Regions from separate parts of the Streptomyces sp. NPDC100445 genome, predicted to be linked through region 3. Evidence: riboswitches for the same ligand, from Rfam matches in the RefSeq annotation. Region 3 holds a riboswitch; each other region holds the start of a gene.
What was found. A riboswitch is a leader RNA that binds a small molecule or an ion and turns the genes downstream of it on or off. The one in region 3 is predicted to bind cobalamin.
Positions count from the first base shown of each region.

Region 1: linked by a shared signal. The riboswitch ahead of ACIQVT_RS33345 (cobalamin biosynthesis protein) and the one ahead of ACIQVT_RS22890 (HoxN/HupN/NixA family nickel/cobalt transporter) in region 3 are both predicted to bind cobalamin.
Region 2: linked by a shared signal. The riboswitch ahead of ACIQVT_RS09930 (ribonucleoside-diphosphate reductase subunit alpha) and the one ahead of ACIQVT_RS22890 (HoxN/HupN/NixA family nickel/cobalt transporter) in region 3 are both predicted to bind cobalamin.

Region 1 covers NZ_JBIVZV010000018.1:96,113-106,228, reverse strand. Annotated here, with positions in the region: gene ACIQVT_RS33370 (alpha/beta hydrolase) at 1-995, opposite strand, end outside; gene ACIQVT_RS33365 (class II aldolase/adducin family protein) at 1,162-1,953, opposite strand; gene ACIQVT_RS33360 (lysozyme) at 2,230-3,087, shown strand; gene ACIQVT_RS33355 (anion permease) at 3,231-4,508, shown strand; gene ACIQVT_RS33350 (hypothetical protein) at 4,544-4,771, shown strand; cobalamin riboswitch at 4,907-5,049, shown strand; gene ACIQVT_RS33345 (cobalamin biosynthesis protein) at 5,162-6,106, shown strand; gene ACIQVT_RS33340 (cobyric acid synthase) at 6,103-7,611, shown strand; gene cobN (cobaltochelatase subunit CobN) at 7,608-10,116, shown strand, end outside.
Region 2 covers NZ_JBIVZV010000003.1:207,202-217,317, forward strand. Annotated here, with positions in the region: gene mctP (monocarboxylate uptake permease MctP) at 1-663, shown strand, start outside; cobalamin riboswitch at 1,629-1,771, shown strand; gene ACIQVT_RS09930 (ribonucleoside-diphosphate reductase subunit alpha) at 1,894-4,251, shown strand; gene ACIQVT_RS09935 (ribonucleotide-diphosphate reductase subunit beta) at 4,251-5,264, shown strand; gene ACIQVT_RS09940 (hypothetical protein) at 5,177-5,419, opposite strand; gene ACIQVT_RS09945 (GlxA family transcriptional regulator) at 5,513-6,475, shown strand; gene ACIQVT_RS09950 (cytochrome P450) at 6,497-7,867, opposite strand; gene cyc1 (epi-isozizaene synthase) at 7,864-8,949, opposite strand; gene def (peptide deformylase) at 9,238-9,888, opposite strand; gene ACIQVT_RS09965 (tetratricopeptide repeat protein) at 9,954-10,116, opposite strand, start outside.
Region 3 covers NZ_JBIVZV010000010.1:1,200-11,315, reverse strand. Annotated here, with positions in the region: gene ACIQVT_RS22915 (Ig-like domain repeat protein) at 1-63, opposite strand, end outside; gene ACIQVT_RS22910 (hypothetical protein) at 249-401, opposite strand; gene ACIQVT_RS22905 (helix-turn-helix domain-containing protein) at 568-1,911, shown strand; gene ACIQVT_RS22900 (hypothetical protein) at 1,915-2,715, opposite strand; gene ACIQVT_RS22895 (nucleoside hydrolase) at 3,200-4,165, shown strand; gene ACIQVT_RS22890 (HoxN/HupN/NixA family nickel/cobalt transporter) at 4,183-5,268, opposite strand; cobalamin riboswitch at 5,297-5,483, opposite strand; gene ACIQVT_RS22885 (ArsR/SmtB family transcription factor) at 5,562-5,912, shown strand; gene ACIQVT_RS22880 (glycoside hydrolase family 13 protein) at 5,991-7,637, shown strand; gene ACIQVT_RS22875 (DUF4142 domain-containing protein) at 7,660-8,412, opposite strand; gene ACIQVT_RS22870 (DUF6445 family protein) at 8,677-9,363, shown strand; gene ACIQVT_RS22865 (DUF4328 domain-containing protein) at 9,394-10,101, shown strand.

The DNA of each region.
Region 1 (10,116 bases), on a different contig from region 3:
CGGGAGGACTGCCAGGGGGCGACCCGGTCGTCCGGGCCGTGGACGAGCAGGGTGGGGACGCGGAGCAGGGCCGCTCCGGCGTCCTCGGTGATCCGCCCGGCGTGCAGCCCGGCACGGCCCTGCGCGGCGCGCACGGCGAGCGGCAGCAGTGGCCGCGGGGTGTGGCGGGCGGCGGCAAGGGCGCGCAGCGTGGCCTGCCAGCTGAGCACCGGTGAGTCGAGGACGAGTCCGGCGACGCGCTCGCGGACGGTGGAGTGCCCGGCGGCGTGCAGCGCCATGGTGGCGCCGGTGGACCAGCCGAGCAGCACGACGCGGCGGGCTCCGTGGTCGACGGCGTAGCGGATGGCCGCGTCGACGTCGCGCCACTCGCTCTCGCCGAGGCGGTTCAGTCCGTCGCGCGGGCGTGGGGCGCCCAGGTCGCCCCGGTAGGCGAGGGCGAGGACCGGCAGGCTGCGGCCGTGCAGGAAGCCCAGGACGTTCAGGACCTGCTCGCGGGTGGTGCCCAGGCCGTGCACGGCGATCACCCAGGTGTCCCGGTGGCCGGGCACGAACCAGGCGGGCAGCGCGCCGAGTTCGCCGGGCACCTCGACGTCGGTGTGGTCGATGCCGAGGGCGGTGCGCGGGTTGCCGACGTAGAGGTTGGGGGTGAGCCACACCGCGTCGCCGGGGGCGAAGGTGCCGTGGGTGACGCGCTCCAGGCGGCGTACGACGGTGTCGGCGGTGTGCCCGGGGGCCCCCAGGACGGGGCCGAGGACCGCGTGGCTGCCGTCGCCGGCGAGGCCGTAGATGCCGGGGCGCAGGGCGGCCAGGTCACGGGTCAGCGTGATCCGGCCGGGGCCGGTGCCGTGCACGGTGAGGCGGGGCTCGGTGGGCAGGGGGCGGCCCGCGGGCGCCTTCAGCGCGGCGTCGCTGGCGAGCCGGCCGGCGGCCACGGACAGGCCGGCGGCGGCTACGGCCGCGGTGATCGCGGTGGCGGTGGCTCTGACGGTGCGCACGGAACCAGTGTCGGGGCGGGGTGCGCCACCGGCCAGCGGAGCGGCGGGCCGGGGTGAGCTGCGGGCCGGCGCGGCCCGGACCCGGGGGCCGTGGCGGAGCCGGAGCAGGCGGAGTCGGGGCGTGCCGGTGGTCGGGGTGCGCGGGGCGGGGCTGGCTGGCAAGGGGTCACCTCCGTTGGCCGTACCCCTTCAAGCGTTCCCCGGCTTCGGCCAGTTGTGCCTCCGACAGCAGGGTCGGGGTCAGTCCGGGCACGGAGGACGCCGTGAGCCACAGGCGGCACATCCACTCCAGTTGGGCGGTGCGGTCGTAGGCCTGGTCGAGGGTGGCGCCGTGGGTGACGGTGCCGTGGTTGCGGAGGAGGCAGCCGGAGCGGCCGTCGAGGGCGCGGAGCATGTGGGCGGCCAGCTCGTCGGTGCCGTAGGGGGCGTAGGGGGCGACCCGGACGGGGCCGCCGAGGGCGGCCGTCATGTAGTGGACCGGCGGGAGCGCGGGCACGAGCGTGGAGACGGCGGTGGCGTGCACGGCGTGGGTGTGGACGACGGCCCGGGCGTCGGTGGCGCGGTAGACGGCGAGGTGCATGGGCAGTTCGCTGGTCGGTGTCAGGGTGCCCAGGACCTGGCGGCCGGTGAGGTCGACGCCGGTGAGGTCACCGGGGGCGAGCCGGTCGTAGGGGACGCCCGTCGGGGTGACCAGTACGAGGTCCCCGAGGCGTGCGGAGACGTTGCCGGAGGTGCCGACCACGAGCCCGTCGGCGACGGTCCGGCGTGCCGTCGCGACGAGGTCGGCCCAGAGCCGCGCCCGTTCCCGCGCGGTGTCGTCCGACCCGGTGGTGTCCGGCCCGGTCGCGCCCTGCCTGGTCGCGTCCGGTCCGGTCGCGTCCGGCCGGGGGTCGTCCCGCCCGGCGTCGTCGCGCCGGGTGTCGTCCGCGTCCGCCGGGTTCCGCCGCAGTTCAGCCATGCGGCGATCCTGCCAGCCGGTCCGGTGCCCCGCGGGCCGGTCGGTCACTTCGGTCCGGAAGCCATGCCTCCGAACGGGCGGAACCGGTCGCGAAACGCCTGAGGCCGGCGCGGATTCGGCCATCACCGCCCCTTCAATGGTCTCTCCCGCCCCCTTCCGCCCGTCTCTGCCCCCTCCTGCCCGCCTCTGCCCGCTCCTGCCCGCTCCTGCCCACTGGACGATCCGGACGTTCGCCACCGCCCGCGGCCCCGGCCGTCCGTCACACCGGAGAGACGCATGGCCCCTGTACGCGCCCTTGTCCGCCGCCGCGCCGGCGCCCTCGCGGCGGCGGCCACGGCGGTCCTCGTCCTCGCGGGCACCGCGACCGCGTCCACCGGGCCGGCGGACCCGGCCGGGCCCGCGAACCCGGTCGGCCCGGTGGACCCGGTCGGCCCGGTCGGGCCGGTCGGCCCGGTCGGCCTGGTGGGCTCGGCCGGCCCGCTGGAATCGGCCACCACGCTCCCCCGGGGGCACGACGTGTCGTCCCACCAGAGGCGGGTCGACTGGTCCGCCGCCCGGGCGAGGGGCGCGCGGTTCGTGTACGTCAAGGCGACCGAGTCCGTCACGTACCGCAACCCCTACTTCTCCGGGCAGTACAGCGGTGCCCGCTCGGCGGGCCTGCTGCGGGGCGCGTACCACTTCGCCCTGCCGGACCGCTCCTCCGGTGCCCGGCAGGCCGCCTACTTCGTGCGCCACGGCGGCGACTGGCGGGCGGACGGCTGGACGCTGCCGCCGGCGCTGGACGTCGAGTACAACCCGTACAGCACCCGGCACAAGTGCTACGGGCTGGGCAGGGCGCGGATGGTCGGCTGGATCCGGTCGTTCAGCGACGAGGTCCGGCGGCGCACCGGCCGCCGCCCGGTGATCTACACCACGGCCCAGTGGTGGCGGCTGTGCACCGGCGACAGTCACGCCTTCGCCGCCGGCAACCCGCTGTGGATCGCCCGGCACGGCACCGCGCGGCCGGGCACGCTGCCGGGCGGCTGGCACTACTGGACGTTCTGGCAGTACGCCATCGGCGGGACGCTGCCGGGTGACCAGAATCTCTTCGACGGCTCCATGAGCCGGCTGCGGACGTTCGCGCGGGGCCGGTAACCAAGGGGCGCCCGGGACGGGCGGGCGGGGGACCACCTCGAACCCGTACGACAGTCACCCTCATGCCGGTCCTAGTTCATCTTCCGTTCACTCAGGTTGCCTACGTTCGACCCGCCAACGACCTCGAACGATTGCCTGGGTAAATGGAAAGCTTCTCGCTGATCCTCGCGATAGTGGTGGCAACCGCTCTCGCGTTCGATTTCACGAACGGTTTCCACGACACCGCGAACGCGATGGCGACCACCATCTCCACCGGCGCCCTGAAGCCCAAGATCGCGGTGGCCATGTCGGCCGCCCTCAATCTGGTGGGCGCCTTCCTCTCCGTGGAGGTCGCCAACACGATCTCCAAGGGTCTCGTCGACGAGAGCGGCATCCGTCCCGAGGTCATCTTCGCCGCGCTGGTCGGCGCGATCCTCTGGAACCTGCTGACCTGGCTGGTGGGCCTGCCCTCCAGCTCCTCGCACGCCCTGATGGGCGGCCTGGTCGGCGCCACCGTCGCCTCGGCCGGCTTCGGCGCCGTCCACGGTGACGTGCTGGTCACCAAGGTGCTGCTGCCGGCGGTCGCCGCGCCGATCGTCGCCGGCCTCGCCTCGCTGCTGGCCACCCGCTTCTCCTACGGCATCGGCGGCACCGCCGACGGCGAGGCCACCCGCAAGGGCTACCGCGTCGGCCAGATCGCCTCCGCGGGCCTGGTCTCCCTGGCCCACGGCACCAACGACGCCCAGAAGACGATGGGCATCATCACCCTCGCCCTGATCGCGGGCGGCTCCATCGCCCCCGGCTCCAACCCTCCCACCTGGGTGATCCTCTCCGCCGGCCTGGCGATCGCGCTCGGGACCTACATCGGCGGCTGGCGCATCATCCGCACCATGGGCACGGGCCTGACCGAGCTGGAGCCGCGTCAGGGCTTCGCCGCCCAGACCAGTGCCGCGACCGCCATCCTGGCCTCCGCCCACCTCGGTTTCTCCCTCTCCACCACCCACGTCGTCTCCGGTTCGGTGATGGGCGCGGGCCTCGGCCGCAAGGGCGGCGTGGTCCGCTGGTCCACCGCGACCCGCATGTTCGTCGCCTGGGCGCTCACCCTCCCGGCCGCCGCGCTGGTCGGCGCGGGCGCCGAGTCCGTCACCGACCTCGGTGACTGGGGCACCGCCGCCGTCGCCGTCTTCCTGGTCGCCTCCAGCGCCGCCATCTGGAAGATCTCCCGCCGCGAGGTGGTGGACCACACCAACGTGGTCCACGGGAGCGCCGAGCCGGCCGGTGTGGTCACCACCGCCATCGCCGCCGTCACCCCGCCCCCGGCGGCCCCGGTCGCCATCGACCTGAACCTCGACCTCACCTTCCCGCAGCAGGTCGGCGCACCGGCCGCCGTCGCCGAGCCCGCTCCCCCGGCGACCCCGGTCACCCCGGCCGCCACCGTCTGAGTCCGGTCACCCCGGTTACCGAAGGAAGCATCCCCATGAAGATCGACTGGGCGGCCCTCGGCTCCGTCTTCGGAGTGAGTCTCGTGGCCACCGTGGGCCTGGTGACCCTGTTCACCCTCGGCGTCGCGGGCCTGAACCGGCGCGAGAAGGCCGCGGCGCAGGGCGGCACCGCCGGCCTCGCCGTCACCGGCGCCTACCTGTGCTTCGCGGCCTGCGCGGCGGCGGTGGCGTACGGCATCCACCTGGTCGTGGCCAAGGGCTGACCCGCACGTCCCCGAGAGGCTCCTCCCGCGCCGGTCGCGGAGGGGAGCCTCCGTCATGTCCCCGGTCGGGCCCGCGCGTCGTGTGGTGTGGGGATCGGCACACTCTCCCCCCGCAGGTCAACGGCAGGTTGACGGCCCTTCCGGGCACGTGGTGGACTGCCCAGGCCATCTACGGCGGCAGAAGAGGAAGCCGGTGCGAATCCGGCGCGGTCCCGCCACTGTCACCGGGGAGTGATCCCCGGGAGCCAGGAACTCTCACCGCCGATTCACGTCGAACCAGGGCGCGGACACCCTGAGTGAGGACCTACAGCGACATGCTCGGCTGCCCAGCGAGGACCCGACCGAGGACCCGTACCGGGACCGCACCCGTCCCCACGGCCGGCTGAGCCGATGGGTGCCGATCGCACATACGCGTACGGCGCCGCCGCCGGCCTCCTCGGTGACCTGCTCCTCGGCGACCCGCGCCGCGGGCATCCGGTCGCCGTGTTCGGGCGGGCGGCCGGAGCCGTGGAACGCGTCCTGTGGCACGACCATCGCGGCTGGGGTGCCCTGCACACCGCCGTGTGCGCCGGCGGCGCCGTCGCGCTGGGAGCACTGGCCGCACGCGCCGCGCGCCCCCGTCCCGCCGTCTCCGCCGCGCTGACCGCCGCCGCCACCTGGGCCGTCGTCGGCGGCACCTCGCTCGCCCGCGAGGCCCGCGCCGTCGGGCGGGCCCTGGAGGCCGGGGACGTGGAGGCGGCCCGGGCCCGGCTGCCCCACCTGTGCGGCCGGGACCCGCAGGCGCTGGACGCCGACGGCATCGCCCGGGCCGTGGTCGAGTCGGTCGCCGAGAACACCTCCGACGCCGTGGTCGGCGCCCTCGTCTGGGGCGCCGCGGCCGGCGTCCCCGGGCTGCTCGGTTTCCGGGCGGTCAACACCCTGGACGCCATGGTGGGCCACCGGTCGCCCCGCCACCGGCGCTACGGCTGGGCCTCCGCCCGCCTCGACGACGTCGCCGGCTGGCCCGGGGCCCGGCTCACCGCCGTCCTCGCCGCCCTCGCCGGCCCCGATCCGCGGGGTGCCGCGCGGGCCTGGCGGGCCGACGCCTCCCGGCACCCGAGCCCCAACGCCGGCCCGGTGGAGGCCGCGTTCGCGGGCGCCCTCGGCGTGCGGCTGGGCGGGACGCTCTCCTACGGCGGCCGGGTCGAACACCGGCCCGTGCTCAACGGCGGCACCGGACGGCCGGTCCGGGTCGGCGACATCGACCGGGCCGTACGGCTCTCCCGCCGCGTCGGCCTGCTCGCGCTCGGCACCACCCTCGCCGCGCGCGGCCTGATGAAGGGACGTGGGAAGTGAACGGGGGTCTCCTCGTCGCCGGCACCACCTCCGACGCCGGCAAGAGCGTCGTGACGGCCGGGATCTGCCGCTGGCTGGTCCGCCAGGGCGTGAAGGTGGCGCCGTTCAAGGCGCAGAACATGTCGCTGAACTCGTTCGTCACCCGCGAGGGCGCGGAGATCGGGCGGGCGCAGGCCATGCAGGCGCAGGCCTGCCGCGTGGAGCCCACCGCGCTGATGAACCCGGTGCTGCTCAAGCCGGGCGGCGAGCAGAGCAGCCAGGTGGTGCTGCTCGGCAAGCCCGTCGGGGAGCTGAGCGCCCGCGGCTACCACGGGGGCCGGCAGCAGCGGCTGCTGGGCACGGTGCTGGACTGCCTGGCCGAGCTGCGGGGCACGTATGACGCGGTGATCTGTGAAGGGGCGGGCAGCCCGGCCGAGATCAACCTGCGGCGGACCGACATCGTCAACATGGGCCTCGCCCGCAACGCGGGGCTGCCCGTGCTGGTGGTCGGGGACATCGACCGCGGCGGCGTCTTCGCGTCCTTCTTCGGCACCGTCGCCCTGCTCTCCCCCGAGGACCAGCGGCTGGTCGCCGGGTTCCTCGTGAACAAGTTCCGCGGCGACGTGTCGCTGCTGGAGCCGGGCCTGGACATGCTGCGCGGGCTCACCGGACGGCCGACGTACGGTGTCCTGCCCTTCCAACACGGCCTCGGCATCGACGAGGAGGACGGGCTGCGGGTGTCGCTGCGCGGCACCGTCCGCGAGTCCTCGGTGACGCCCCCGGTCGGCGCGGACGTGCTGCGGGTCGCCGTCTGCGCGGTCCCGCTGATGTCGAACTTCACCGACGTGGACGCCCTCGCCGCCGAACCGGGCGTCGTCGTGCGCTTCGTGGACCGCCCGGAGGAACTGGCCGACGCCGACCTCGTGGTGGTCCCGGGCACGCGCGGCACCGTCCGGGCGCTCCAGTGGCTGCGGGAGCGCGGGCTGGCGGACGCGCTGGTGCGGCGGGCCGCCGAGGAGCGGCCCGTGCTCGGCATCTGCGGCGGCTTCCAGATCCTCGGCGAGCACATCGAGGACGAGGTCGAGTCCCGCGCCGGACACGTCCCCGGGCTGGGTCTGCTCCCCGTCCGGGTCCGCTTCGCCCGCGAGAAGACCCTGACCCGGCCCGTCGGCCGGGCCCTCGGCGAGCGGGTCGAGGGGTACGAGATCCATCACGGGGTCGCCGACGTCACCGGCGGGGAGCCCTTCCTGGACGGCTGCCGGGCCGGCCGGGTGTGGGGCACCCACTGGCACGGCTCGCTGGAGTCGGACGGCTTCCGGCGGGCTTTCCTGCGGGAGGTGGCCGCCGCCGCGGGCCGCCGTTTCGTGCCCGCGCCGGACACCTCCTTCGCCGCGCTGCGCGAGGAGCAGCTCGACCGGCTCGGCGACCTGATCGAACAGCACGCGGACACCGACGCGCTTTGGCGGCTCATCGAGTCGGGCGCGCCGCAAGGACTGCCTTTCATCCCACCGGGAGCGCCCGCATGAGCACAGTGTTGTTGTTGTCGACCGCCGACACGGATCTGCTGGCGGCCCGGGCCTGTGGCGCCGGCTACCGCATCGGCAACCCCACCCGGGTCGACGTCGCCGGGGAACTGCCGGCCCTGGTCGAGGGCGCGGACATCGCCGTCGTACGGCTGCTGGGCGGCAAGCGCGCCTGGGAGGACGGGCTGGCCGTGCTGCGGGCGTCCGGCGTCCCGACCGTGCTGCTGGGCGGGGAGTCCGTCCCGGACGCCGAGCTGATGGCCGAGTCTTCCGTGCCGGCCGGGGTGGTCGCCGAGGCCCTGAAGTACCTGGTCGAGGGCGGGCCGGAAAACCTGCTGGAGCTGTCCCGGTTCCTGTCGGACACCGTGCTGCTGACCGGTGAGGGCTTCGAGGGGCCGCGGAGCATGCCGGAGTACGGCGTGCACGGCGACCGCCCGGTGGTGGCCGGCCGCCCGACCGTCGGCGTGCTGTTCTACCGGGCGCACGAACTGAGCGGCAACACGGCCTTCGTGGACACGCTGTGCGACGCGGTCGAGGCGCGGGGCGCCAACGCCCTCCCCGTGTACTGCGGTTCGCTGCGCGGCGCGGACCCCGGGCTGTACCGGCTGCTGGAGCGGGCCGACGTGCTGGTGGCGACCGTCCTGGCGGCCGGCGGCACGCACGCCTCGCAGGCCTCGGCGGGCGGCGACGAGGAGTCCTGGGACATCGGCGCCCTCGCCGACCTCGACGTGCCCGTCCTCCAGGGTCTGTGCCTGACCTCCTCGCGGGCCGCGTGGGAGGAGTCCGACGCGGCCCTGTCCCCCATGGACGCGGCGATGCAGGTCGCCATCCCCGAGTTCGACGGCCGCCTCGTCACCGTCCCGTTCTCCTTCAAGGAGCAGGGGCCCGACGACGTACCGGTGTACGTGGCCGACCCCGAGCGGGCCGCGCGGGTCGCCGGGATCGCCCTGCGCCACGCCCGGCTGAAGCACAAGCCGAACGCCGAGAAGAAGGTCGCCCTGGTCTTCACCGCGTACCCGACCAAGCACTCCCGGGTCGGCAACGCGGTGGGCCTGGACACGCCCGCGTCGGCGGTGCGGGTGCTGGACGCGCTGCGGGACGCCGGCTACTCCCTGACCGAGTACCCGGCCGGCGGTGACGAGCTGATCCACCGGCTGATCGAGGCCGGCGGCCACGACGTGGAGTGGCTGACGGAGGAGCAGCTGGCCGCCGCGCCCGCCCGGGTGCCGCTGGCCGACTACCGGGCGTGGTTCGAGACACTGGACCCGGAGCTGCGGGCGGCGATGACCGAGGCGTGGGGCGAGCCGCCGGGCAACCTGTACGTGGACGGCGACGACATCGTGCTGGCGTCGCTGCGGTTCGGCAACGTCGTCGTGATGATCCAGCCGCCGCGCGGCTTCGGCGAGAACCCGATCGCGATCTACCACGACCCCGACATGCCGCCGTCCCACCACTACATGGCGGCCTACCGGTGGCTGGAGCACGGCTTCGGCGCCGACGCGGTCGTGCACATGGGCAAGCACGGCACGATGGAGTGGCTGCCGGGCAAGGGTCTCGGGCTCAGCGCCGGCTGCGCGCCGGACGCGGTCCTCGGCGAACTGCCGCTGATCTACCCGTTCATCGTCAACGACCCCGGTGAGGGCACCCAGGCCAAGCGGCGCGGGCACGCCACGGTCGTCGACCACCTGGTCCCGCCGATGGCCCGCGCCGACACCTACGGCGACCTGGCCAAGCTGGAGCAACTGCTCGACGAGTACGCCCTCGTCTCCGACCTCGACCCGACCAAGGCGCCGGCCGTCCGCGCCCAGATCTGGACCCTGGTCAAGGCGGCGGAGCTCCACCACGACCTGCACGTGGACGAGCAGCCGGACGACACCGCGTTCGACGAGTTCGTCATGCACATCGACGGCTACCTGTGCGAGATCAAGGACGTGCAGATCCGCGACGGGCTGCACATCCTCGGCGGCGGGCCGGTCGACGGAGCCCGGGTGAACCTGGTCCTCGCCGTGCTGCGCGCCTCGCAGGTGTGGGGCGGACAGGCGAACGCGATCCCCGGCCTGCGGGCCTCGCTCGCGGCCCACTTCGGGCTGGACGAGAAGGAGTTGCTGGCCGAGCCGGGCGCCCCGGTGAAGGTGCCGGCAGAGCTGACCGAACTGGTCGACGGCCCGGCCCGGACCGCCGCGGACACGATCGACCTGCTGGAGCTGCTGTGCCGGCGGCTGGCCGAGGGCATGGAGGAGCGCGGCTGGGCCGCCGCCGGGTGCGCCCCCCTGGTCGGCGAGGTGCTGGGCACCGCGCTGCCGGAGGCGGTGACGGTGCTGGAGTTCGCGTGCACCGAGGTGGTGCCGCGCCTGGCCCGCACGACCGACGAGATCGGGCACATCCTGCACGCCCTGGACGGCGGTTACGTCCCGGCGGGCCCCTCGGGCTCCCCGACCCGCGGCCTGGTCAACGTGCTGCCGACCGGCCGGAACTTCTACTCGGTGGACCCCAAGGCGATCCCCTCCC
Region 2 (10,116 bases), on a different contig from region 3:
CAGCTGGCGATCCCGCAGCTGTTCGAGGACATGTTCCCCGACTGGTTCGCGGGCGTGGCCTTCGCGGCGATCGGCATCGGGGCGCTCGTCCCGGCGGCGATCATGTCCATCGCGGCGGCCAACCTGTTCACGCGCAACATCTACAAGGACTTCATCAAGCCGGACGCCACGCCCCAGCAGGAGACCCGGGTCTCCAAGATCGTGTCCCTGCTGGTGAAGGTCGGCGCCCTGGTCTTCGTCCTGACCATGGACAAGACGGTGGCCATCAACTTCCAGCTCCTCGGCGGCATCTGGATCCTCCAGACGTTCCCGGCCCTGGTCGGCGGCCTGTTCACCCGCTGGTTCCACCGCTGGGCTCTGCTCGCCGGCTGGGCGGCGGGCATGGTCTACGGCACCATCGCCGCGTACGGGATCGCCTCGCCGACGCAGAAGCACTTCGGCGGCAGCGCCAAGGAGATCCCCGGCATCGGCGAGATCGGCTACATCGGCCTCACCGCGTTCGTCCTGAACGTGGTGGTCACGGTCGTCCTCACCTTCGTCCTGAAGGCCGTCAAGGCCCCCGAGGGCGTCGACGAGACCAGCCCCGGGGACTACACGGCCGACGCCGGCGACCCGGGTGTACAGGTGGAACTGCCGCCGGCCACCGCGGACGCCGCCCACTGAGGTTTCCGGCAGCGCACTGTGCTGCGGGCCGCCGGAGGTTCCCCTCCGGCGGCCCGCCGCCAGGCACCGGGCGGGCGGCGAGTCCGCCGGGCGGACGACGGCGTCACCGCCGCCGGTGCCGGAGAGGGCTCCGGTGCCGGCATCGGCGGGTGCTCCGGTGTCGCGGGGCGGGGCCCTGTCCGCCAGGGCGCGCAGCACGGCCCGGCGCAGCACGACCGGATCGGGGGTCACCGCCGCACCCGGCTCCACATCGGTGACGTGCACCAACCGGTCTGGCCCGCCGAAGCCTTTGGGGACGGGCCCGGGCGGCACGGTGCCGCACCGGAAACGTCCACGCGGGCCGCGGTCGTGAACGCCCTCGCTCTCGTCGACGCGCTCCGGCCCGGAGTCGGGGACTGCCGTCTCCGACCGGCGGCAAGCTGCTCCCGGTGGACCGGTCCGGCGGGGCTCCCGGCGGGCCACAGGCGCTCGCGGGACGGCCGTCGCCTACTTTCCGGAAGCCCGCTGCCCCGCACGGGCGACTCCCCCCGGGGGGCGAGCCGGTGCTTCGTTCGAGCGACGCCCGCGTGATCGGCATGGCGAAGGTACACGGACCGCGCCGAACGACCACCACGCACCTGCCCCAGCGGACCGGCACCGCGTAAGGGGCCCGCGGGGCGGCCGTCGCGCACTCCCCGGCAGCCCGCTGGCCCGCACGGGCAACACTCACGGCACCCTCCCCCGGCAGGCCGGCGCCCGGCCACACACCCCGCCCCCAGGTGAGCCGGCGGCCCGCACACTGAACGCCCGCACACCCTCCCGGGCGGACCGTCGCCCCCGCAGCCTGATGCGCCCCCCGACGAACGCCGGGCCCCCGCAGGACGGTCGCCCGTTGCCCCCGTGGGTCCCTCCCCGGCAGGGCGCCGGCGCACCCCGGACACGCCCCGGACACGGTGGGCCGACACAACATGTGGGGGTGACGTGGCAGCCCGGCACCAGATGTATGCTCGTGCTCGCTGTCGCCGCAGGGGAATCCGGTGCGAGTCCGGAACTGTCCCGCAACGGTGTGCTCGCGTGCGTCCGCACGCCTGTTCCAGTCCGAGGTCCTGCCGACAGCGCACCCGGCCGTCCGGTCCGGGTGCCTGTGACGTCCGGGTCTCGTGGAGTGGGCCGGTGGACGCGACGCCGTGCGCGCTCGTGACTGCCCCCTGCCCTCCGCCAGGCCCCGTGCCGAGCGAGGGAGAGCCCCACGTGACCATCGCGCCAGCCGATCCGGCTTCAGTCACCGAGCCGAAGTCCGACGGCCCCGGTACCGCGCTGCTGCGGATCCTGACCGAGTTGACCGCGGACCTGCCCGACGCCGACCCCGGCCGGGTCGCCGCCGCCGCGCTGCGCGGCCGGTCCGCGCGGGCGGACGAGGCGGAGCTGCGGGAGCTGGCCACGGAGGCCGCCGCCGGCCTGATCTCCGAGGACCCCGCCTACTCGAAGCTGGCCGCCCGGCTGCTGACCCTCGCGATCCGGGACGAGGCCGCCTCGCAGGGCGTGACGTCGTTCACCGGGTCCGTCGCCGTCGGGCACCGCGAGGGCCTCGTCGCCGACCGCACCGCCGCCTTCGTCCGGCTGCACGCCGAGCGGCTGGACGCGCTGGTCGACGGCGCGGCCGACGACCGGTTCGGCTACTTCGGCCTGCGCACCCTGCACAGCCGCTACCTGCTGCGGCACCCGATCACCCGCAAGGTGATCGAGACGCCCCAGCACTTCATGCTGCGCGTGGCGAGCGGTCTGGCCGAGGACGACACGAGCCGGGCCGTGGACGAGGTCGCGGCGCTGTACCGGCTGATGAGCCGCCTGGACTACCTGCCCTCCTCCCCCACCCTGTTCAACTCCGGCACCCGGCACCCGCAGATGTCGTCCTGCTACCTGCTGGACTCCCCGCTGGACGAGCTGGACTCCATCTACGACCGCTACCACCAGGTCGCCCGGCTCTCCAAGCACGCCGGCGGCATCGGTCTGTCGTACTCCCGCATCCGGTCGCGCGGTTCGCTGATCCGGGGGACGAACGGGCACTCCAACGGCATCGTGCCGTTCCTGAAGACGCTGGACGCCTCGGTGGCCGCGGTGAACCAGGGCGGCCGGCGCAAGGGCGCGGCGGCGGTCTACCTGGAGACCTGGCACTCCGACATCGAGGAGTTCCTGGAGCTGCGGGACAACACCGGCGAGGACGCCCGCCGTACGCACAACCTCAACCTCGCGCACTGGGTGCCGGACGAGTTCATGCGCCGGGTCAACGCCGATGAGCAGTGGTCGCTGTTCTCGCCCGCCGACGTGCCGGAGCTGGTCGACCTGTGGGGCGCGGAGTTCGACGCCGCCTACCGCCGGGCCGAGGCGGCGGGGCTGGCCCGCAGGACGATCCCGGCGCGGGACCTGTACGGCCGGATGATGCGCACCCTCGCGCAGACCGGCAACGGCTGGATGACGTTCAAGGACGCCGCCAACCGCACCGCCAACCAGACCGCCGAACCGGGCAGCGTCATCCACTCCTCCAACCTGTGCACGGAGATCCTGGAGGTCACCGACGACGGCGAGACGGCCGTCTGCAACCTGGGCTCGGTCAACCTCGGCGCGTTCGTGCGGGACGGGGACATCGACTGGGAGCGGCTGGACGAGACGGTCCGCACGGCCGTCACCTTCCTCGACCGCGTGGTGGACATCAACTTCTACCCGACGGAGCAGGCGGGCCGGTCCAACGCCAGGTGGCGTCCGGTCGGCCTGGGCGCGATGGGCCTCCAGGACGTCTTCTTCAAGCTGCGTCTGCCCTTCGACTCCCCCGAGGCCAAGGCCCTGTCCACGCGGATCGCCGAGCGGATCATGCTCGCCGCGTACGAGGCCTCCGCCGACCTCGCCGAGCGCAACGGGCCGCTGCCCGCCTGGGAGCGGACCCGTACCGCCCGCGGGGTGCTCCACCCCGACCACTACGACACCACGCTCACCTGGCCCGAGCGCTGGGAGGTGCTGCGCGCGCGCATCGCGCGGACGGGGATGCGCAACTCGCTGCTGCTGGCCATCGCCCCGACGGCCACGATCGCCTCGATCGCGGGGGTCTACGAGTGCATCGAGCCGCAGGTGTCGAACCTGTTCAAGCGCGAGACGCTGTCCGGTGAGTTCCTCCAGGTCAACTCCTACCTGGTGCGGGAGCTGAAGGACCTCGGGGTGTGGGACGCCCGCACCCGCGAGGCGCTGCGCGACGCGAACGGCTCCGTGCAGGGGTTCGCCTGGATCCCCGAGGAGGTACGCAGGCTGTACCGCACGGCCTGGGAGATCCCGCAGCGCGGCCTCATCGACATGGCCGCCGCCCGCACCCCGTTCCTCGACCAGGCCCAGTCCCTGAACCTGTTCCTGGAGACGCCGACCATCGGCAAGCTCTCCTCGATGTACGCGTACGCCTGGAAGTCCGGGCTGAAGACGACGTACTACCTGCGCTCGCGTCCCGCGACGCGCATCGCCCGCGCCGCCCAGGCGCAGCCCGCCATTCCCGTGCAGCAGGCCACCGACCCCGACGCGGTCGCCTGCTCCCTGGAGAACCCCGAGTCCTGCGAGGCCTGCCAGTGATGACCACCCGTGACACCCGGCTCCTCGACCCGGGCTTCGAACTGACGCTGCGTCCCATGCGCTACCCCGACTTCTACGAGCGCTACCGGGACGCCATCAAGAACACCTGGACCGTGGAGGAGGTCGACCTCCACTCCGACGTCGCCGACCTCGCCCGGCTCACGCCGGAGGAGCAGCACCTCATCGGCCGGCTGGTCGCCTTCTTCGCGACCGGTGACTCGATCGTCGCCAACAATCTGGTGCTGACGCTGTACAAGCACATCAACTCCCCCGAGGCGCGGCTCTACCTGAGCCGGCAGCTGTTCGAGGAGGCAGTCCACGTCCAGTTCTACCTGACCCTCCTGGACACCTACCTGCCCGATCCCGACGACCGCGCCGCCGCCTTCGCCGCCGTCGAGAACATCCCGTCCATCCGGGAGAAGGCCGGGTTCTGCTTCAAGTGGATCAACGAGGTGGAGAAGATCGACCGGCTGGAGACGCCGGCCGACCGCCGCCGCTTCCTGCTGAACCTGATCTGCTTCGCCGCCTGCATCGAGGGGCTGTTCTTCTACGGCGCCTTCGCGTACGTCTACTGGTTCCGCAGCCGGGGTCTGCTCCACGGCCTGGCCACCGGCACCAACTGGGTGTTCCGCGACGAGACGATGCACATGTCCTTCGCGTTCGACGTCGTCGACACCGTGCGCAAGGAGGAGCCGGAGCTGTTCGACGACGCGCTGCGGCAGGAGGTCACCGACATGCTCGGGGAGGCCGTCGAGGCGGAGCTCCAGTTCGCCCGTGACCTGTGCGGCGACGGCCTTCCCGGCATGAACACCGACTCCATGCGCCAGTACCTCCAGTGCGTCGCCGACCAGCGCCTGACGCGTCTCGGCTTCGCCCCGGTGTACGGCTCGCAGAACCCCTTCTCCTTCATGGAGCTCCAGGGTGTTCAGGAGCTGACGAACTTCTTCGAGCGCCGTCCGTCGGCGTACCAGGTGGCGGTGGAGGGCACCGTCGACCTGGACGAGGACTTCTGAGCCCCTGCCTTCGTCCGGTCCTCCTGGGCCTCCCTCAGCTGCCGGTCGATGCGCCTGTCGCGCACGACACCGAGCAGGGACGGGAGGACCAGGAGGACCAGGATCCCGAGGGTGGTGGACATTCCGATGAGGCCTTCGATCTGGTTTCCGTTCATGGACACCACTGTCCCGCCGGATACTCCTTACCGGCAGTGGCAGGAATGCCAGGGACCCTCGAATTACTGCCACCGGTGCGGCACACTGGCCGCATGCTGAAGAACGTGGCGGCCGTGCTGCTGGACGGAGTGCACCCCTTCGAGCTGGGTGTCGTGTGCGAGGTGTTCGGCATCGACCGCGGTGACGAGGGACTGCCGGTGTACGACTTCGCCGTGGTCTCCGCGGAGGGGCCCTCGCTCGGCACCCACTGCGGGTTCACCGTGTCCACCCCGTACGGGCTGGAGCGGCTGGAGGAGGCCGACCTGATCGCCGTCCCGGCCGGGCAGGCGTACACGGAGCGCGCGTTCCCGGAGGAACTGCTGGCCGCGCTGCGGCGCGCCGTCGACCGGGGTGCCCGGGTGCTCAGCGTCTGCTCCGGGGTGTTCGTGCTGGCCGCGGCGGGACTGCTGGACGGGCGGCGGTGCGCGGTGCACTGGCACCACGCCGACCAGCTCGCCCTGCGGTACCCCCGGCTCCGGGCCGAGCCGGACGTGCTCTACGTGGACGAGGACCCGGTCATCACCTCCGCCGGCACCGCCGCCGGCATCGACGCCTGTCTGCACATCGTGCGCAAGGAGCAGGGCCCGGAGGTGGCCAACAGGATCGCCCGCCGGATGGTGGTTCCCCCGCACCGGGACGGCGGCCAGGCGCAGTTCATCGAGCGTCCCCTGCCGAAGGCTCCCTGCGACACGGTCGGGGAGGTGCTGGCGTGGATGGAGGCGCACCTCGACCAGGAGGTGACCGTCGAGCAGCTCGCCGCCCGGGCCCACATGGCGCCGCGCACCTTCGCCCGGCGGTTCCAACAGGAGACGGGGACGACCCCGTACCGGTGGATCCTGCGCCAGCGCGTGCTGCTGGCCCAGGAGTTGCTGGAGGGCACGGAGGAGACCATGGACGCCGTCGCCTGGCGGACCGGGTTCGGTACGGCCGCGGCGCTGCGCCATCAGTTCGTGCGGGCGCTGGGCACGACCCCGCAGGCCTACCGGCGCGCGTTCCGGGGCCCGCGGGCCGCCTGAGCGCGCGCCGGTACCGGCGGCCTACCAGGGGATCGCCCGCAGCAGCAGGTTCTGCGGACGGAGGGTGATGCCCACCCGGGTGCTCTCGTCGGACCCCTCGGCCCGCTCGAAGCGGTACTTCGCCGAGACCGCGGCGGTGATCAGGGTCAGCTGGGTCATGGAGAAGTGGTCGCTCGGGCACTTGCGGTTGCCCACGCTGAACGGGCTCATGGCGTACTTCGGTACCTCGCCGGCGCGCTCCGGCAGCCAACGGTCGGGGTCGAAGTCGAGGTGGCGGGCGTAGGAACGGCCGTCGCGCTGGATGGCGTACGGGCTGTAGACGATGTCCGCCCCGGCCGGAATGCGATAGCCACCGAGTTCGGTGTCCGTCACCGCGCGGCGGGTCAGAATCCATACGGCGGGCCGAAGTCGCATGGCCTCGACGACGACATTGTTGGTGTGCCCGAGGGCACGCACGTGCTCCAATGCGACCGGCCGGCCGCCGGTCACGGATTCCACCTCGGCCCGGACCCGCTCGGCGTGTTCCGGATGCGCGGCGAGGACCTGGAGCAGCCACATGACCGTGGACGCCACTGTTTCGCTGCCGGGGGTGAGGATCGCGACGACCTGGTCGTGGATCTCCTGTTCCCCGATGGGCTCGCCATTGTCATCCTTCGCCTCCAGCAATGCCGTCAGCAAATCGTCCGGCTTTTGACCGGATGCCCGTCGCTCGGCGACGATCTCGTCCACCAGCAGATGCAGATCGGCCAATGCCCGGTTGAATTCCAGGTTGGCCGGAAACGGCAGCCGGTAGAGGGGGCCCAGCGGGATCACCATCCTGCGGTACATACCGCGGAAGACGGTGGCGAGATCGGTGCTGAGCCGTTCCGCGCGCTCGTCCATGAAGTCGCCGCGCAGCAGGCAGCGGGCGGCGATGCGGACGGCGACCCGGAAGGACTCGGAGGTGCAGTCGATGGTCCCGCCGGCCTTCCAGCGCTCGGTCAGCCCGTGCGCCTCCTCCTCCATGACCGGCCCGTACCGCGGTATCGCGTCGAGCCGGAACGCGGGCTGGATGGTGCGCCGCTGGCGGCGGTGGCGGGAGCCGTTGGCGGTGGCCACGCCCTCCTTGCCGAGCAGGCCCTCCAGGGACTCCCACAGGGGGCCGGCGATGCTGAACCCGGGGTCGAGGGCGAGGGCTCCGGTGAGCGCGGGGGTGGTGACGGCGTACACGGTCTTGGGGCCGAGCCGCAGGCGCACGATGTCACCGTGGTCGCGCAGCCCGGACATGAAGGCGAGCGGGTCGCGGGCCAGTTTCGGGCCGTGTCCGAGGACCGGCACGGCGCCCGGGGCCCGGGGCGGTTCTCGCAGCGCGCCCGCTCCGGGGGAGGCGGACTGCACGGACTCCACGGTCATTGCTCACCTGCCGCTTCGTTCGACACGTACGGGGGCGTGGACCGGTCGTCCCAGTTGTCGACCATGTACCGGCCGGACTCGTGGTGGAACCAGTAGACGGAGCTGAACCAGTTGCGCATGGCGTCGACGCAGGTGCGCACGGCGGTGCCGAGTTCCCTGCCGCGGACGGTGCCGTCGTCGATGTCGTGGGCGAGCCGTAACGCGTCCCGTTCGACTGCGAGGAATTCACCGACGCACGTCTCGACGCGTCTCCTCATCTCGTCGACCGCTTCTTCGAGGGTCAGTCCCTCATGGGTGATGAGGCTGATGCCGAGATTGTGGACCTCGTCGCCCGCTATTTCCTTCGGCAGCGAACACAGGTCGTTGTACCAGGCGGCGAACTCCTGACTGAGAAGGGCCGCCCGGCGATATGCGGGGTGCTTTCTCACGGCGTCCGGGAGTTCGCAACCGGCGCCGGGTTCGAGAAGGTCCGTCCATATCCGGTGGGCGAAGGTCAGGCGGCGCAGGGCGAGGTATTCCTCGACGCCCGGCACATACCCTTCGGTGCGGTTACGGAATTCGCGGTCATAGGCCTCGATCACCGCGTGGAAGTGCCGGGCGAACCGCAGGTTCCAGGTGCGCGGCAGGAAGCCGTACAGCCGCAGCACGCTGTCGGCGAAACCCGCGACCAGAGGGTCCGGGTGGTGCAGGTGGTGCCTGGGCGAGTCCAGGGCGGCGTGCAGCCGGTGTCTCAGCCGCCGCCAGTCGCCGGCCCGGCCGTGCACGATGTCGCGGTCGTGGCGGTCGTCCCAGACGAAGAACCACGCGCTGTAGTCGGCTATGGCCTGGAGGACCTCGTCGGCCGCGCCGGTGTAGTAGCCGGCCATGAGGTCCGTGTAGCACAGTCCGTCGGCATATTCATGGACCTTGTCCACCGGCATGAGCCGCTTTTCCAGCAGCCAGCGGCGCGTGTTCTCCTGGAGTCGCGGCCAATACGGGTGCAGCCGCCGGGGAAAGGCGGTCTCGATCACCGGGAGCGCCAGTGAGGGCGGGACCGCGACCGCCGTCCGGGTCGCTGTGGTGCTGCGCGGGAAAGCCTGCACGTACAAACCCCTTCCAGCCGCCAGGAGCGCACGCCCCCTGTTGTGCCGGGCGTGCGCCGTTGCGTATCCCCGTACTTCTATTCAGCACCACAACTGACCGCCGTGGGAACGGATTTGCTCCATTCACTACCCCAAGGTGCTGAGAATCCCCCTTGTGTGACTGATTAAGGATCACCATCGGGCGGCAGGGGATCGGGTGTACGACGCACGCGCGAGCGAGGGGCGGCGGCAACACGAAGGCGCCCGGCCGGGAGTGATCCCGGCCGGGCGCCATCCGCCGTGCGGCGGTCAGTCGTTGGCGACCACGGGGTAGCGCGGTTCGTTCTCGGCCATCTGCCGCAGCGCGTCCTTGCGGTCGCGCTTCGACAGCCGGTCGATGTACAGGTAGCCGTAGAGGTGGTCGGTCTCGTGCTGCAAACAGCGCGCGAAGTAGCCGGTGCCGCGGACCTTGACCGGGTTGCCCCGCTCGTCCTGGCCGGTCACCTCGGCGTAGTCCGGCCGGGCGAGCGCCGCGTAGGCCGCCGGCACCGACAGGCAGCCCTCGTTGCTGTCGTCCAGACGGCGCCGCTCGGCGGGCAGGTCGACCAGCTTCGGGTTGCAGATCACACCGACGTGCCGGACCCCCTCGTCGTCCTGGCAGTCGTAGACGAAGACCTTCCGTCCGACACCGATCTGGTTGGCGGCCAGGCCCACGCCCTCGGCGGTGCGCTGGCTGGCGAACATGTCGGCGACCAGCCCCTGGAGCTCCTCACCGAACTCGGTGACGTCCTCGCACTCCTTGTGCAGCACGGGGTTGCCGACGACCGTGATCGGCCGCGAGGTGCCGCGCTCGCGCCACGTCCGCTCACGCTCCTCGCAGTCCTCCGTGTCGACGACGTACCCCTCGTCGTCGACGGGGAGCACGCCCGCGTGCTGCTGATCGGTGTCCTGCTGCGCCATGACCGACGTACGCCTTCCTCAAAGAATCAGGGGGAGATACTGCTGATACAGGGTACGGCGAGCGGTCAGCAGACCTCTTCCAGATCCCGCCAGTCCCGCGAGTCCGGGCTGTCCGCCACCCATCCGTCCAGCAGCCCGCGCACGAGCGAGGCCGGTGCCGCGACCCCGCACTCCCGCTCCGGCACCCACAGCTGCCCGTCGGTGCGGTGCCCCAGCGGCCCCGGGTGG
Region 3 (10,116 bases):
GAGAGCCGCCGAGCCGAAGAGGACCGCCAGAGCGGTGGCGGCCGTGAGAGAGCGCTTGTGCACGCTGATTCGAACCCCCCGGAACGAATGGAGAAGACTGGGTGCCGCGCGCGGGCACGGCGCCGCGTGAGCCCCCTGGCGGCCGAGCCGTGCGTGCCTCGCGTGACGAGTCCGCACAGAGTAGGTCATGCCTCTGACAAACGGGGGCCCTGGGGCCGGTTGATCCGGGGACGCCGGGCGGGGCCGGCTCAGTGCCGGGGTGGCTGGTGCGCCACCGGGGCCGCCGCCGGGGCGGGGGCGGGGACCGCCGCCCGGGCCGGGCCGGCGTTGGCCGCGAGGAGGAGGGCCGTGGCGGCGACGACGGCCGCGATCACCCCGCGCGCGGGAGAGGGCGCCCCCATCGGGCGCAGCGGGGCGCCGGGGCGTGCGTAGGGTGCGGATGTACGTCCGGACACGGCTACCTCGCAACACGAAAGCGGCGTATCAAGCATGCTTGACCCGCCATTTAACCTAGGGGCTGCCGAAGGTGAACGGCAAGGGGCACCGGGGGAGTTGGGGATGAGACGCGTGCGGGAGAGGGACGACCCCGAGGTCATCGGGCGGCGCGTGCAGCGGCTGCGCGCCGAGCGCGGACTGACCCAGCGCCAGCTCGCCGAACCGGCCTACACCCCCGCCTACATCTCCACCCTGGAGGCCGGACGGGTACGGGCCTCCGAGGAGGCGCTCAGGCACATCGCCGGACGGCTCCAGGTGGCCTTCGAGGAGCTGACCGTCGGCCGGCCCGCCCACCTCGCCACCGGCCTCAGGCTGCGGCTCACCGAGGCCCAGCGCGTCCTCGCCGACGGCCGGGCCGAGGAGGCGGCCGCCCAGTACGGGGTGGTGCGGGCGGAGGCGGAGGCCCACGGGCTCGCCCGCGAACAGGCCGCCGCCCTGCTCGGACTCGGCGAGTGCGCCCTGGAGACCGGCGAGCTGACCCGGGCCCGGCAGTGCTTCGAACAGGCCGAGGAACAGCTCGCCGGGGAGCCGCTCCCGGTACGCGTGCCGGCCCTGCGCGGCCGGGCGGTCGCCCACTACCTCGCCGGTGAACTCCGCTACGCCGTCTACCTCCTGGAGACCGCCCTCGACGAACTCAACCGGGGCGGACTGCACGATCCCGACGCCCTGCTGCTGCTCTACGCCGGCGTCATCGGCCCCTACATGGACATGGGCGCCCACGCCCGCGCCGCCCAGGCCGCCGAGTACGCCCTCGCGCTCGCCCCGCGGGCCGGCGATCCCGCGCTCATCGCCCGCATGCACCGCTCGGTCGCCCGCACCCTGCTCGCCGAGGGCCGCGCCGCCGAGGCCGACGCCTCCCTGGCCAAGGCCGCCGCGCTGTACCGGCAGCTGAGCCTGCGCACCGAACTGGCCAACTGTCACTGGATGCGCGGCTACGTCTGCGCGCAGAACGGCGAACTCGACCGCGCCGAGGCCGAACTGCGCCAGGCCCACACCATGCTCGCGGAGAGCCGGGCCGCCCTCTACCGCAGCCAGGCCGCGGTCGAACTCGCCGACGTGCTGCACCGCCGGGGCAAGTCGGAGGAGGCCGCCGGGCTGCTCCGGGGCGTCGCCGGGGACTTCTCCTCCGAGCGCGGCGCCGTCCACGCCGCCGCCGCGCACCGCCTGCTCGGCATCATCGCCGAGGACGCGGAGGACACCGAGGCCGCCGAGGAGCACTACGTCCGCGCCCTCAGCCTGCTGGAACGCGCGGGCGCCTCCGGTGACCTGGCCGACCTGTGCCGCCTCCTGGGCGACCTGCTGCGCCGCACGGGCCGCGTCGAGGCGGCCCTGGACGCCTACCGCACCGGCCTGGGCCACCGCACCGTCCCGGGCACCACCACCCTCGGCCCCGCCCCGGCCCACCCGCCGCTGTGAGCGTCACACCTGGGCGCGGCCCTGTCTGCGGACGTCGGCCAGCCGCAGGGCGCCGACCTGCACGGCGGCCTGCGTCGCGTCGTTCGGTACGTCGCCCAGGCCGCCGTTGGTGAGGGCGAAGGAGTCCGCGCCGACCCGGACCGCGGCCAGGTCCAGCGTGAGCAGGCTCTCCCCGCCGTCGGGGGCCGTGCCGGCCACGCTGATCCTGAGGCCCTGCCGGGCGTCCCCGACCTCGGGCAGCGGCGCGTCGGTCACCCGTACGTCCTCCACGGTCCCCGTCCCGGTGGTGGCCGTGAACCGCGCGCACAGCGCCGGCATCGTCCGCAGCCAGGCCAGTACGGCGTCCACGTCCGCCGGGCGGCGGCTGCCGATCTGGTAGCGGAGCTGGGCGTCGGTGTCGGTGTCGTCCAGGCCGACGGCGGCGCGGGCGGGGGCGCCGAGCGGCTCGTCGCTGTACAGCGCGTCCAGCAGGCGCTGGCACTCCCCGGCCGACGTGGTCGCCTTCAGCAGTCCGTCCCGCCAGGTGGCCGCGCCGCTCGTGGGTGTCCAGGGGGCGCCGAGGTCCGACTCGGTGACGAGCGCCGCCTGCGCCTGCTCGTCGCTGAGCGTGGACCCGTCGGGCCGCGTGGACGCCTTGGGCGTCGGGGCCGGCCGGTCGACGGTGGGCAGGGGGTGCGGGGCGGACGCCGGAGGGTGCAGCCCGAGGGCCGCGCAGCCGCCCGCGGTGAGCAGACCGGTGCCGAGGAGAGGGAGCAGGACGGCACGGGGGAGCCGGGATATGCGGGTGCCTGTCGCGGGGATCAACGGTGCCTCCTGGGCTGCGTCGGGCCGGCGGGACGCCTGCCCCCACGGCACCACCGCCCCACCCGCCCCACCAGCGCTCCGGGTCCGTCCGGGTGAGGGACACCGCGGGACACCTGCCCGGCGGCGGCCGGTGTCCCGTGGCGGTCCCCTCCCGGACCGGCCCGAGCACGGCCGCACGCCGAGACCGCGCGGCCGCCCGGCGCGCCGACCGGCCACTTCGCCGTACTGGGCCACGCCCCACCCCGTACGCCCGTACGCCCGTACGCCGCACCCCCCGACGCACGCACGGCCGGCCCGGTCGCCCCGCCCCGCGCCCGAACCCCCGCCCCGGCGCACGCGGACGCCACCGCCCACGACCATCCGGCCCTCCTCCGCGGGGCGCCCCGTCCCGCTCCGGGCCGGGTGCCGGGACGGACGGGAGCGTTCCGACTCCGGTCGGGGGGCGTCGGCTGATCTAAGGTCGGCACGACGGAAGGAGTGCGCTGTGACCGGTGAGCCGATTCCCGTGATCATCGACTGCGACACCGGCGTCGACGACGCCCTGGCCCTGCTGTTCGCCGTACGCCACCCGGGTCTCGATCTGCGGGCGGTGACGTGCGTGGCCGGGAACACCGACGTCGACGGGGTGGTCCGCAACACGCTGACCGTGCTGGAGCGGGCGGGCGCGCCCGACGTCCCGGTGGCGCGGGGCGCCGAACGCCCGCTGATCGAGCCGGCCCGCTCCGCCCGCCACGTGCACGGCACCGACGGCATGGGCGACCTCGGCCTGCCCGCGCCCACCCGGGCCCCGGCGGCCGTGGACGCCGTCACCCTGCTGCACCGGGAGATCCTGGCCTCCCCGCGCCCGGTGACGCTGGTCCCGACCGCCCCGCTCACCAACATCGCCCTGCTGCTGCGCACCCACCCGGAGGTGACGCGGAACATCGAGCGGATCGTGTTCATGGGCGGGGCGGTGGCGGTCGGCAACGCCACCCCGGTCGCCGAGTTCAACGTCTGGCACGACCCGGAGGCGGCGGCGGTCCTGCTCACGGCCGGGGTGCCGATCACTATGTACGGCCTGGACGTGTTCCAGCGGGTCGTGGTGCCCGGCACGGAGGTGCACCGGCTGCGCGCGAGCGACGAGCCCGGCACCCGCCTGGCCGGTGACCTCCTCGCCCACCGGCCGACCTCGCAGGGCGGGCCGCCCGAGGCGGAGGAGGCGGGCGGCCTCGGCGACGCGGGCGCGGTGTGCGCGGTGGCGGACCCGGGGGGCCTCACCACCCGGCTGCTGCCGGTCGAGGTGGTGCTGGCCCCGGGCCCGGCCCGCGGCCAGACGGTGGTGGACCGCCGGCCCCGCCCCGGCGAGTCCGAGATCCACGGCGGCCGCCGTGACCACGCCCTGGTGGACGTGGCCCTGGAGGTCGACGTGGACCGGTACGTGCGGCTGTACCTGGAGACCGTGGGCCGCTGAGGCCGGTCCGACGGGCCTCAGTCCGCGGGGGCCGGCACCCGCCGCGACCAGCGTTCCTCCACCCTGGCGACCCGCCAGTACGTCAGGGCCGCCGCCCACACGACGACGAACAGGCCGACGATGAGGTAGCCGACGTTGTCCAGGTCGAGGCCGGCGACCCAGCCGGTGATGTCGTCGTGCAGGTCGAACTTCTCGTGCGCCACGCCGACCAGCTCGATCGTGCCGATGAAGAAGGCGACGGCGATGGACAGGCCGGTGATGGCGAGGTTGTAGAACACCTTGCGGACGGGGTTGGAGAACGCCCACTGGTAGGCGAAGTTCATGAAGGTGCCGTCGAGGGTGTCGAACAGGCTCATGCCGGCGGCGAAGAGCAGCGGCAGGCACAGGATGGCGTACCAGGGCAGGCCGGCCGCCGCGCCCGAGCCGGCCATCACCATCAGCGTGACCTCGGTGGCCGTGTCGAAGCCGAGTCCGAAGAGGAAGCCGAGCGGGTACATCTGGCCGGGCCGGGACACGGAGTTGGTGAGCCGGCCGAGCAGCCGGTTCATGAAGCCGCGCGCGGCGAGGTGCTGTTCCAGCTGCTTCTCGTCGTACGCCCCGGCGCGCATGGCGCGGAACACCCGCAGGATGCCGACCAGCGCGACCAGGTTGAGGGCGGCGATGAGGTAGAGGAACGTGCCCGAGACCGTGGTCCCGAGGACGCCGAGCACCTGGTGGGTGCTGGACCCCTCGTTCATGACCTTCCCGGCGAGGGAGGTGCCGCCCGCGATCAGCAGCGCCAGCAGGACGACGACGCTGGAGTGGCCGAGCGCGAACCAGAAGCCCACGGACACGGGCCGCTTGCCGTCGGCCATGAGCTTGCGGGTGGTGTTGTCGATGGCGGCGATGTGGTCGGCGTCGAAGGCGTGCCGCATGCCGAGGGTGTAGGCGGTGACGCCGAGCCCGACGCCGAAGACGTCGGTGCCCACCCGGTAGTGCTCGGGGGCGACGAGGAGGAAGAGGATCCCGAAGGCGACGACGTGCAGGGCGACTATCACCGCCATCAGCCCCGCCGTCTTGACGGTGTCCTCACGTCGCCAGCGGAAAGACGTGGCGTCGGTCATCAGGTTCACGCTCCAGCACCTCGTGGATCACTTCGTGAGCTGCCGTGGCCGGTCTCCTGGCTTACAGGTCCACGTCCGCCGTCCCTGCCTTCCCGGTCGTCGTACGACCAGTGGCCCGGCGGCTGCCGGACGGAACGGGAACTCCCTGATCACAGTGGCGAGGGCCGCGTCGACCTTGCATCGACTTCCCGAGCACCACGGCCCGATCACCGTAGAGGGGCGGACACTCCGCTGCATAGCTGCGCACCTGCGCAGGTATTCAAGATCACATCCGCGCCTGCGAGGATGGTGCCATGCATCTCGTCCCTGCCGACCGAGCCGACCGTCGCACCATCGACGGTCACCGGGTGTGCGAGGCGATCGCCGCCATCGGCGACGCGGAGCACCTGCGCACCTGGGCCGGGCGTTTCTCCCTCCTGGCCGACGCCAACCGGCTCGCGCTGCTGCTCGCCCTGCACCGCACCGGCCCGCTCGCCGTCTCCGACCTCGCGATCGCCACCGGCATGAACGACCCGGCCGTCTCCCAGGCGCTGCGGCTGCTGCGGGCGGCCGGGGTGGTGGCCGGGGAGAAGGAGGGGCGCGTGGTGCGGTACCGGGTGGTGGACGCGCAGGTGCGTGGCCTGTTGGAGCACTGCGCCCCCTGACCGGGCTCGAAAAGGTTCCCTTTCCGGGCAAGGTGGACAGATACAGAGTCCGTACGTCGTCCGTCCATGGGAGCCGGCATGGCAGACCTCTCGTCCAGGAACCCCGACTGGTGGCGGCAGGCCGTCGTCTACCAGGTCTATCCGCGCAGCTTCGCCGATGCCGACGGCGACGGCCTGGGCGACCTCCGGGGCGTCACCCAGCGCCTGAACCACCTGGCCACCCTCGGCGTGGACGCCCTGTGGCTGAGCCCCTTCTACCCCTCCGAACTCGCCGACGGCGGCTACGACGTCGCCGACCACCGGGACGTCGACCCGCGCCTGGGCACCCTGGACGACTTCGACGCCCTGGTCACCGAGGCGCACCGGCTGGGCCTGAAGGTCGTCGTCGACATCGTCCCCAACCACACCTCCGACCGGCACCCCTGGTTCCAAGAGGCGCTGCGCGCCGCCCCCGGCTCCGCCGCCCGCGACCGCTACGTCTTCCGGGCCGGCCGCGGCCCGCACGGTGAACTCCCGCCCACCGACTGGCAGTCGCTGTTCGGGGGCAGCGCCTGGCGGCGGCTGCCCGACGGCGAGTGGTACCTGCACCTGTTCGCCCCCGAGCAGCCCGACCTCGACTGGGACCACGAGGACGTCCGCGCCGACTTCCGGACCACCCTGCGCTTCTGGTCCGACCGGGGGGTGGACGGGTTCCGCGTCGACGTCGCCCACGGCCTGGCCAAGGACCTCACCGAGCCGCTGCGGGACGTCGGCGACGTCGGCGCCTCCGGTGAGGAGGCCCTGCTCGCGGTCGCGCCGGGCACCCACCCGTACTGGGACCGCGACGAGGTCCACGAGATCTACCGCGACTGGCGCAAGGTCTTCGACGCCTACAGCCCGCCGCGCACCGCCGTCGCCGAGGCCTGGGTGCCGGGCGCCCGCCGGGCCCTGTACGCCCGCCCCGACGAGCTCGGCCAGGCGTTCAACTTCGAGTACCTGGGCGCCCCGTGGGACGCGGAGGAGCTGCGCGAGGTCATCACCGCCTCGCTGGCCACCGCCCGTGCCGTCGGCGCCCCCGCCACCTGGGTGCTGTCCAACCACGACGTCGTGCGGCACGCCTCCCGCCTCGTGCTGCCGCCCGGCACCGACCCGGCCGCCTGGCTGCTGTCCGGCGGCGCCGCGCCCGTGGTCGACACGGCGGCGGGCCTGCGCCGGGCCCGGGCGGCGACCCTGCTCATGCTGGCGCTGCCCGGATCGGCCTACCTCTACCAGGGCGAGGAACTGGGCCTGCCCGAGGTCGCCGACCTGCCCACCGAGGTGCTCCAGGACCCGATCTGGGAGCACACCGGCCATGTCCGCAAGGGCCGCGACGGTTGCCGGGTGCCCCTGCCGTGGACGACGACCGGACCCTCGTACGGCTTCGGGCCCGGCGCCGCCTGGCTGCCGCAGCCGGAGTCCTTCGCGGAGTACGCCGTGGAGGCGCAGGCCGGCGCCGAGGGCTCCACGCTGGAGCTGTACCGCACCGCGCTGCGGCTGCGCCGCAAGCTGCTGGAGGGCGAGACGCTGGACTGGACGCCCGGGGCGCCCGCCGGGGTGCTGGACCTCACCCGCGGCGGGGCCTGGCGGTGCGTCACCAACCTCGGCGCGGCGCCGGTCGGGCTCCCGCCGGGCGAGGTCCTGCTGAGCAGCGCCCCGCTCCCGGGCGACGGCACCCTGCCCCCGGACACCACCGTGTGGCTGGCCTAGGGCCCGGTCCCCGCCGAGGTGCCTAGCGCACCGTCGGGCTCGGGCTCGGGTCCGCGCCGGGGGCCGGGCCGGCACCGCCGCCGGCGAGGCCGTCGATGTCCACCGGGGTGGAGGTCGCGTTCGGCGGCGGGGTGAGCACCACCTCCGGCTGGCCCGCGGCCGGGGGCGGCGGGGTCACGTCGGAGTCGGGGAGCTTCGGCGGGGTCGTCTGCTGGAAGAGGGTCTGGTCGAAGTCGACCAGACCCGTCTTCTCCATCACCGTCATGTGGTCCAGCACGGTGTCGTTGGCCTGGTCGGCCAGCGCCCGGACCAGCGAGTTCTTGGTGGTGGACCGGATCTTGGCGATGGTGTTGAAGATCGCTCCGTGGGTCATCCGCAGGATGTTGGCGAAGTCGGTGTCGAACTGCTTGCCGGTGTCCGACTTCAGCTGGCTGACGAAACCCTGCTGCTGGGGGCTGGCGAGGTTGGGCAGGGTGATGTTCAGCATGGGCGCGACCTTGCGGCAGGTGGTGTCCAGTGCCGCGTGCCCGTCGATCAGGTGCTTGCTGGCCGTGAGCACGCCCTTGGTGGTGCCCTTCTGGAGCCCGATCTGCCCCACCGGGTACTCCCACAGCCCGGCCGCCCGCACCTTGACCACGAAGTCCCGGTCGGACTCGGTGAGCGGGCCCCACTGGGTGTTGGCGATCACCCGGGTGGGGGAGCTGGAGACGGTGCTCAGCCCGAGCATGCCCGGGTAGGCGAGTGCCGCGAGGGTCAGGGCCATCGCACCGCCCACGAAGAGAGTTCCCGTCGCGTTCCGCGAGAAGCGCACCGTGCCTCCTGTCCGGTCGTTTGATCCGCCCGTGGCCGGAACCCGGGCGGTGGGGACGCACAGCAGTACGGACGGCGCGGCGGTTCGTCTCTGCCGCGCGGGTAAAAATTCCGCATGTCCTCGTCGCCGTCCCGGCATTGCCAGGTGTTGGTGACCATGGCGAACGGTTGCCGAAACGTTGACCCGTCCCCGGGAGAAGCCCCGCCGACGCGGCCCTAGATTCACCGCATGCCCCCGCAACCGCCGCCCCGGCCCGCCTCCGCGCTGCCCGTCCTGCCCTACCGCCGGCCCACCCGTGGCCGCGACTACTGGGTCCTGGACGACGCCCTGCCCGACGTCGACGTCGTACGGGAACGGTGCCTGGCGAGGGACGACTGGACCGAGGGGTACCCGTACACCTCCGAGAGCTGGCCCGGGCTGCGCGCCATGCCCGCCCTCGAACCGGGTGAACTGGCCCGGATCGAGCAACTGGTGAGGAAGGCGACCGGGGCGCGGAAGCTGTGGGTGCAGCAGACGCCCGGCGGCGGCACCCTGAACCACAACTGCGTGCAGGTCGTCGGCGAGGGGGAGGGCGAGCCCCGCCCGCACACCGACTCGCGCGCCCTGTGCCGGTACGCGGCCGTCCTCTACCTCAATCCCGACGTGGCCGGGGAGTACGGCACCAGCTTCCACCGCCAGCGCCTGTCCGGCGGCCGGCTGGGCGGGAACGTCGTCGCGGCCCCGCACACCAACCTGGTCGAGGCCCTCGGCACGCGGTTCGTCGCCCCGGACGCCTTCGAGGAGGACGTCCGGGTCCCGCACCGGTACAACCGCCTGCTGCTCTACCACGCCAACCTCGTGCACAGCGCGACCGGTTACACCGGGCGCACGCCGGCGGACAAGCGCATGACGGCGGTGTTCTTCTGGATGGCGTGAGCCGCCCGCAGCCGGTGGCAGGATGAGCCGATGACCGAACAGATGTACCGGACCGGCGCTCTCCCCGACCGCCGGTCCGTGGGCACCATGGGCCGGCCGGCAGCCGGGGGGCTGCTCCTCGCCGGGGCCGCCTGGGTGGCGCGGGCCGTGTGGGAGGTGCGGCTGGCGCTGGCCGGGGAACCGGCGTCCGGCCCGCCGGACCAGGGCGGCGGACAGCACCGCCCGCTGACCGCGCTGGAGGACTCCTACCACCTCGTCACCGCCATCGGGGGCGGCGCGGTGGTCCTGTGCGCCGTGCTGTTCCTGTCCTGGCTGACGCGGCTGCGGGACGACGCGCGGGAGCTCTCCGGGGAGCCACCCAGGTACGCCGGGATCTGGCTGTACCTCGGGTGGTTCGTGCCGGTCGTCAACCTGTGGTTCCCCCGGGGGATCGTCGCCGACGCGTTCCGGCGCATCGCGCCGGGGCGCAGGCTGCCCGTCTCCGTCAACGTGTGGTGGGCGCTGTGGCTGATCGGGATGGTCAGCGGGGTGGGCCTCGTCTACGAGGACTCCACGGACCAGCTCATCGGCCGCGCGTACAGCGGTGTGTGGCCGCTGCTGGTGAGTGACGCCGCCGTGATCGGGGCCGCCGTGGCCGGGGCGCTCGCCGTGCGGACCGTCACGGCCGTGCGGGAGGAGCGCGTGCGGGCCCGGGAGCGGGCGTCCGCCGTGCCGACCGGGGCACCCAGCGACGCCTGAGGTCCGTCACGCCAG